Regions from separate parts of the Micromonospora sp. WMMA1996 genome, predicted to be linked through region 1. Evidence: riboswitches for the same ligand, from Rfam matches in the RefSeq annotation. Region 1 holds a riboswitch; the other holds the start of a gene.
The links. A riboswitch is a leader RNA that binds a small molecule or an ion and turns the genes downstream of it on or off. The one in region 1 is predicted to bind thiamine pyrophosphate.

Region 1 (3,886 bases):
CAGACACCCATGGTGTTCCACTCAGCGCCAGCGCTCACCGTGAGTGGAACGGCATGGGTGTCAAACGAGCGCTGAGGCACCCATGGTGTTCCACCCACGGCCGGTCCTGGCGGCGGGTGGAACGTTGTGGGTGTCTGCGGGCGGGTCTGACGTCCGTGGCGCCTCAGGTCCGAGGAGTGCGACGACCGCCCGGACGACTTCGACCTGGCCGCCTACCGCGGGGCGGGGGCGTCGGGCGGGGCGGGCCCGGCGGGCGGGGCAGAGCTGACGGGCGGCGGCGGCACGTCGGGCGGAGGCGGGGGCGTCGGGTGGGGCGGCACGTCGGGCGGGCCGAGGGGCGGGGCATTCGGGTGTGGGCGCGTGGGGGACACCGGGTCAGTGCGGCGGTGCGGTGGCGAGGCGTTCGGCGAGTGCCTGGCGGACCAGGGCGACGGTGGCGTCCGGACGGCGCAACACGTCGTCGGCGGTGAACCGGAGCACCACCCAACCGGCCGCGCGGAGCGCGTTCAGGCGCGCCACGTCGCGACGGAAGTGAGCCCGCTCGCGGTGGTGGTCGCCGTCGTACTCGATCGCGAGGCGGAGCGCCGGCCAGGCCAGGTCGACCCGGGCCACGAAGCGCCCGCCCGCGCGTACCTCGTGCTGCGCGACGAGCGGGCCGAGGCCGGCGTCGAGGAGGAGCAGCCGCAGGCGGGTCTCCATCGGGGACTCGCTCGACGGCTCGGCCAGGGCCAGCACCTCGCGCAGCAGCGGAGCGCCCGGCCAGCCCGGTCGGTCGGCGGCGTAGGAGCGCAGGGCGGGCAGCGTCACCACCCGGCGGCGGAGCAGCGCTTCGACGGCGACCAGCGCGTCGGCGCGTGACCCCTGCCGACCAAGGTCGAACGCGGTGCGCAGCGTGGTGGTGACCGGGAGCCCGCCGAACCGGGTCCGATCCCCACCGGGCAACGGGGACCGGGCGACCGACAGACGCGGGTGCGGGCGCAGTCGGGCGGGGCGCGGCAGCAGCACCGTCACCGGCGCGTCCCGGCCCAGCAGGTCCACCCGGAACAGCCAGGCGGCGCTGCGTCCCGCCAGTGCGGCACCCGGCGGCAGGCGCAGCGCCACCGCCTCGCACCACATCCGGTGGTCGTCGGCGCGGTGTCCGTCCCGGTGCACGTACACGTCAGGCAGCAGACGGACCCATGTCGGCCCGCGCAACATCGTCCAGGTCAGCAGCCCTTCGGAGACGGCACGGCTGCCCCGGAACGGCAGGGCGGACAGGCCGCCGGGCACTCGGGCGTGAGCGGGCATCCGCACAGCGTGTCGTGACGCGACGGTCACCGTACGCCCCGATCCGGCGCGCGGCGGGTTCCTGGGAAAAACGTCACCCGGTCTTCCGTCCGGCGGGGGAGGCGTCGTACGGTAGGCCGCAAGTGACCCACGGGAGCCCGGTGTGGACCGGGCTGAGAGGGGGGCTGGGAGCCCCCGACCGTCGAACCTGATCCGGGTAATGCCGGCGCAGGGAGGAGCGTTGCCGTGCCGTCCCTGGGACGACTGCATCTCATCACCGACACCCGGCCGGGGCGTGACCCGCTCGCCGTGCTGCGCGCCGCCCTGCCGGTGGCCCGCGCCGACCTCGTCGTGCAGGTCCGGGTGGAGGACGACGCCACCGACCGGGAGGCGTACGAGCTGGCCCGCCTGGTGGTCGACGCCTGCCGGCCGTACGGGGCGCGGTGCCTGGTCAACGACCGGTTGCACGTGGCGGTGGCGGTGGTCGCTGCCGGGGGCCACGTCGGGGCGGACGACCTGCCGGTGGCCGCCGCGCGTCGGGTGCTCGGCCCGGACGCCGTGCTCGGCGCCACCGCCCGCGAGCCGGGCGGCGCCCGAGCGGCCGTCGCCGCCGGCGCGAGTTACCTGGGCGTCGGCCCGTGCCACGCCACCACCACCAAGTCCGGCCTGCCCACGCCGATCGGCCCGGCGGGGGTACGCGCCGTCGCCGGGGCGGTGGACGTGCCGGTGATCGCCATCGGCGGGGTGACCGCCGCCACCGTGCCGGCGCTGCGGGCCGCCGGGGCGTACGGGGTGGCGGTGGTGGGGGCGGTCAGCGGGGCGGCCGACCCGGCCCGGGCCACCGCCGAGCTGCTCGGTGCGCTGACGTGTTAAGCAGGGGCCCTTCCTCTACCGGAGGCGTTAACAGGGGGCCCTTCCTTACCGACGTGGCGGTGGTGGGTGGCGGGCCGATCGGGTGGGCGATCGCGTGGCGGTGCGCCCAGCGCGGGCTGCGCGTGGTGGTGCACGACGACCGGCCCGGGTCGGGTGCCTCCTCGGTGGCCGCGGGGATGCTCTCGCCGGTCGCCGAGGCGTACTTCGGGGAGCACGAGCTGACCGGGCTGCTGGTCTCGTCCGCCGCCCGCTGGCCCGCGTTCGCCGCGGAGCTGACCGCGGCGAGCGGCGTCGACCTCGGGCATCGCACCGAGGGCACGCTCGTCGTCGGGCTCACCGCCGACGACCTGGCCGAGGCGCGGCGGCTGTGGTCGTACCAACAGGGTCTGGCACTGCCGATCACGCCGCTGCGCCCCTCGGAGCTGCGCGACCGCGAGCCGGCGCTGGCCACCCGGGTGCGCGGCGGCGCCGTGGCGCCCGGCGACCACCAGGTCGACCCGCGCCGGCTGGTCACCGCGTTGCGCGCGGCGGCCGGGCGGGCCGGCGTCGCGCTGCGGCCGGTGCGGGTCGGCGCGCTGTCCGAGGTGGACGCCCGGGTCACCGTGGTCTCGGCGGGCTGCGGCGCGGCGGCGTTGACCGGCCTGCCGGTCCGGCCGGTCAAGGGCCAGGTGCTGCGACTCCGCGCGCCCGCCGGCGGCCCGCCGGGCTTCCGGCACGTGATCCGGGGGTACGCCGACGGCGAGGCGGTCTACCTGGTGCCCCGGGACAGCGGCGAGGTGGTGGTCGGCGCGACCGTCGAGGAGCGCGCGGACACCGAGGTCACCGCCGGAGGCGTGCTGACGCTGCTGCGCGCCGCCGCCGAGCTGGTGCCGGAACTCGTCGAGTACGAGCTGGTGGAGGCCGTCGCCGGGCTGCGCCCCGGTACGCCGGACAACGCCCCGGTCATCGGGCCGCTGCCCGGCCTGCCCGGTGTGGTCGTGGCGACCGGCCACCACCGGCACGGCATCGTGCTCACCCCGGTCACCGCCGACCTGGTCGCCGAGCTGATCGTCACCGGCGAGCCGGGTCCCGCGCTCGCCCCCTTCACCCCGGACCGCTTCGGGAAGGAGCGCACGTGGAACTGATCGTCAACGGCACCGGCCGGACGCTGCCCGAGGGCGTCACCGTCGCCGAGGTGGTCCGCACCGTCACCGACCGGGAGCGCGGGCTCGCGGTCGCGGTGAACGGCGAGGTGGTGCCGCGCGGTGGCTGGTCGGCGAGCGTGCTGCGCGACGGCGACCGGGTCGAGGTCCTCAGCGCCACCCAGGGCGGGTGAGCGGATGTCCACGTTGGAGATCGGCGGGGTCTCGTTTGGCTCCCGGCTCGTCCTCGGCACCGGCGGCGCGGCCAACCTGCACGTGCTGGAGCAGGCGATCCGCGCCTCCGGCACCGAGCTGGTGACACTGGCGCTGCGCCGGGTGGACACCGCGCCCGGCGGGTCGGTCGGGCTGCTGGACCTGGTGGAGCGGTGCGGCGTACGGCTGCTGCCGAACACGGCCGGCTGCCGCACCGCCGTCGAGGCGGTGAAGACCGCGCACCTGGCCCGGGAGGCGTTCGACACCGACTGGGTGAAGCTGGAGGTGATCGGCGACGAGCGCACGCTGCTGCCCGACGGGGTGGAGCTGCTGCGCGCCGCCGAGGAGCTGGTCGCGGACGGGTTCACCGTGCTGCCGTACACCTCGGACGATCCGGTGCTGGCCCGGCGGCT
Region 2 (3,886 bases), on a different contig from region 1:
ATCGCGGTGGCCGCCGCGGCGGCCAGCAGCGCCACGATGTAGACGTCGCGCTGGAACTCGGTGGTCCGGGTGAACCCGTTGCTGAACGGCAGGGTCAGCAGGAAGGCGAAGAGGATCTGCACGCCGGTCTGCGCGACGCGCAGCTCCTGCAGCAGGTCGGCGAAGTTGCGCTGCCAGCGCTGCTTCTCGGATTCCTTGGACAACTCGCGAACCTCCGGTGAAGACGGCACGGCCGGCGGGTGAACGCCCGCCGGCAGGACCGCCAGTGCCCCGTCCGAGTGATCGCGAAACGCCCTCACGGCCCTCGCTGGTTCGCGACTGCGGGGCTCGCAACCCCGGCTCACTCCTCGCGCTTCACAGTGCCAGCTCGTTCGCGACTGCGGGGCTCGCAACCCCGGCTCACTCCTCGCGCTTCACAGTGCCAGCTCGTTCGCGACTGCGGGGCTCGCAACCCCGGCTCACTCCTCGCGCTTCACGCTCCGCGGCGGATGCGGCCCTCGTACCGTGCCTCCAACTCCGCATTGTGCTCGTCGCCGCCGGTGATGTTGGCGGAAAGGTAGACGGGCGGCCGTTCGCCGGCGGCCAGCAGCCGGGCCACCACCTCGGCGACGATCTGCTGGGCCAGCAGCGCCGCGGTGATCGAGGAGACCGCGCCGACCGCGCCGCCGCCGGGCAGCGGCAGCGTCGCGTCGCCGTACGGGGCGCCGTTGTCCAGCACGACGTCGGCGAAGTCGGCGAGCTTGCGGCCGGACGGGTGCCGGGACGTCATCCGGGCCGAGTGCTGGGCCGAGGTGATCGCCACCAGCCCGTGCCCGCGCTCCTTCACGATGGCGGCGAACTCCACCATCGCCCCGTTCACGCCCGAGTTGGAGGCCAGCACGAACACGTCCTGCGGCCGGATCGGGGCCAGCTCGTAGAGGCGGTGCGCCACGGCCGGCTCACGTTCCAGCTTCGGGCCGAGCACGTCGGCCGGCTCCCCGCCCCGCAGCACCAGGTCACGCAGTGCGATGCGGTTGGTGGGGACCAGCCCGCCGGCCCTTCCGGCGATCTCCATGGCGAGCGCCTCGGAGTGTCCGGTGCCGAAGGCGTGCACCACCGCGTCGGCGCGCAGCGCCGTGGCGATCAGGTCGGCCGCCGCGGCCACGTTCCGCCGTTGTTCGGCGGCCACCCGGCCCATCGTCTCGGTCACCACCGCCAGGTAGTCCTCGGCGCTCACCGTCATGCTTCCTCCGCTCCTGTGCACCGGGCGAGGATCGCGGCGGCCAGCGGGCCGGGCGCCTCGTCGGGGATCCAGTGGCTGACGCCGTCGAGCACCAGGAAGCGGTAGTCCCCGGTGACGTGCGCCGCGCACGCCTCGGCGGCCGTCCGGCCGATCGCCACGTCCCGGTCGCTCCAGACGTACGTGGTCGGCACGCCCACCGGTCCGACGGCCTTCATGTCCGTCCCGCTCATCGCCCGGTACCAGTTGAGCGCCGCGGTGAGCGCCTCCGGCTCGCGCATCGGCTCGGCGTAGCGGGCCACCGCGTCGGCGTCCCCCACCCCGCCGAGCAGCCGCCGCAGCGCGGCGCCGCGCAGCGCCAGCAGCACCTTCTCCGCCTTGCCCGGCATCCGGAACAGCGCGATGTAGGCGGACTTCGCCTTCTGCCGGGGGTCGGCGGCGAGCGCGTGGCCCATCGCCGCCGGGTGCGGCACCGAGACCGCGGTCAGCGTCCGCACCCGCTGCGGGTGCGCCGCCGCCAGCCCCCAGGCCACGATCGCGCCCCAGTCGTGGCCGACCAGGTGCGCGCGGGTCACCCCGAGCGCGTCCAGCACGCCGGCCGCGTCGGCCACCAGCTCCGGGATCCGGTACGCCTCGACGGCGGCCGGCCGCGCGCCGGGCGAGTAGCCGCGCTGGTCCAGCGCGTACGTGCGCAGCCCGGCGGCGTGCAGCGCGGGCGTGACCGCGTCCCACTCGCCGGAGTGCTGCGGGAAGCCGTGCAGCAGCAGGACCGGGTCGCCGTCCTCGGGGCCGCCGGTGCGTACCTCGAACGTCAGTCCCCGCGCCTCGACCCGCATGATCACCACCGTAGCCGACAGTTGCCCTGCTGGGCCCGGGGCAGGCGACGGTGCTAGCGTCTGCGACGAGACAACTTCACATCCGACAGGGGAGCGCACAGCGCTGAGAGTGCGGGCCGAGGCCCGCAGACCCTCGAACCTGATCTGGGTAATGCCAGCGCAGGGAGTTCGGTCGACCTCCAGCCGCGCCGCCGTCCGGGCGTTCCGGGCGCGGCGTGCGTCTTCTCCTGGTTCCTCATCTGAACTGGGAGTCCGTCATGAGCCACACCGACAGCAACCGCTGGCGTACGGTCGACATCGTCGTCGCTTCGGTGATCGCCGTCGCCTTCGGCGTCGTCTTCTGGGCCTGGGGCCTGCTCTGGAGCGCCACCGACGCGGCGTTCGCGTTCTTCCCGCCGGCGCAGGCGCTGCTCTACGGCGTCTGGCTGATCCCGGCGGTGCTCGCCGGCCTGATCATCCGCAAGCCGGGCGCGGCGCTCTACTGCGAGACCGTCGCCGCGATCGTCTCCGCGCTGCTGGGCAGCCAGTGGGCGAGCATCGTGATCCTCCAGGGCCTGATGCAGGGCATCGGCGCCGAGCTGGCGTTCGCCGCGTTCCGCTACCGCTCGTTCCGGCTGCCGGTGGCGGTGCTGGCCGGCGCGCTGACCGGCCTGGGCGCGGCGATCTTCGACTTCGTCTACTGGAACAAGGCCTACGAGCTGACCTCCTACCGCATCCCCTACGCCCTGATCACGATCGTCAGCGCCACCGTCGTGGCCGGCCTCGGCGCGCACCTGCTCACCCGGGCCCTGGCGAACACCGGCGTCCTGGACCGCTTCCCCGCCGGCCGCGACCGCGCCCTGGTCTGACCGGTTTCCCGCCATGTTGATCAAGGAGTTCGCGTCGGCGGCGGGCGATATCCCTGACGCGAACTCCTTGATCAACCAGGCTGGGGTCGGAACGGAAGGGGGTGTGCGACGGTGAGCGGGGTGGTTCTCCGCGGGTTCGGGTGGCGGCACGGGGGGCGCCGGGCCTGGGCGGTGCGCGGCGTCGACCTGCGCGTCGAGAGCGGGGAACGGGTCCTGCTGCTCGGCGCCTCGGGGGCCGGCAAGAGCACGCTGCTGGCGGCGCTGGCCGGGCTGCTTCCGGAGGACTCCGGCGAGCAGGAGGGCACCGTCGAGATCGACGGGCTGGACCCGCGCAAGGCGCGCGAACGCGTCGGCGTGGTCTTCCAGGACCCGGAGACCCAGCTGGTGATGGCCCGCTCCGGCGACGACGTCGCGTTCGGGTTGGAGAACCGGGGCGTACCCGCCGAGGAGATCTGGCCCCGGGTGGACGAGGCGCTGCGCCGGGTCGGCTTCCCCTACGACCGGAACCGTCCCACCGCCGCCCTCAGCGGGGGCGAGCAGCAACGCCTCGCCCTGGCCGGCACGCTCGCGCTCCGCCCCGGCCTGCTGCTGCTGGACGAGCCGACCGCCAACCTCGACCCGACCGGCGCCACCCTGATCCGCCGGGCCGTCGCCGACGCGCTCGACCCGGACACCACGCTGATCCTGGTCGAGCACCGGGTGGCCGAGGCGCTGCCGCTGGTCGACCGCGTGGTGGTGCTGGAACCCGGCGGCGGGGTGCGGGCCGACGGGCCGCCCGAGGCGGTCTTCGCCGCGCACGGCGACGCGCTGGCCGCCGCCGGGGTCTGGGTGCCCGGACACACCGTCCCGCCGCGGCACGCCAGCACGGAGCCAGGCGACGTGCTGCTCACCGCCGACCGGCTCGGCCTGCCGCCCCGGCTGACCCCCACCGACCTTCGGGTACGCGCCGGCGAGGCACTCGCCGTCCTCGGCCCCAACGGCGC

Region 2: another riboswitch for thiamine pyrophosphate. It lies ahead of COO58_RS21315 (ECF transporter S component); the one in region 1 lies ahead of COO58_RS27630 (thiamine phosphate synthase).

What each region holds. Positions count from the first base shown of each region.
Region 1 covers NZ_PDHU01000005.1:430,382-434,267, forward strand. Annotated here, with positions in the region: gene COO58_RS27625 (endonuclease domain-containing protein) at 376-1,287, opposite strand; TPP riboswitch at 1,407-1,518, shown strand; gene COO58_RS27630 (thiamine phosphate synthase) at 1,513-2,139, shown strand; gene thiO (glycine oxidase ThiO) at 2,133-3,263, shown strand; gene thiS (sulfur carrier protein ThiS) at 3,254-3,454, shown strand; gene COO58_RS27645 (thiazole synthase) at 3,459-3,886, shown strand, end outside.
Region 2 covers NZ_PDHU01000003.1:358,040-361,925, forward strand. Annotated here, with positions in the region: gene COO58_RS21300 (DUF6328 family protein) at 1-203, opposite strand, end outside; gene COO58_RS21305 (sugar isomerase domain-containing protein) at 473-1,222, opposite strand; gene COO58_RS21310 (alpha/beta fold hydrolase) at 1,219-2,055, opposite strand; TPP riboswitch at 2,133-2,239, shown strand; gene COO58_RS21315 (ECF transporter S component) at 2,313-2,903, shown strand; partial or broken gene COO58_RS21320 (ABC transporter ATP-binding protein) at 3,015-3,886, shown strand, end outside.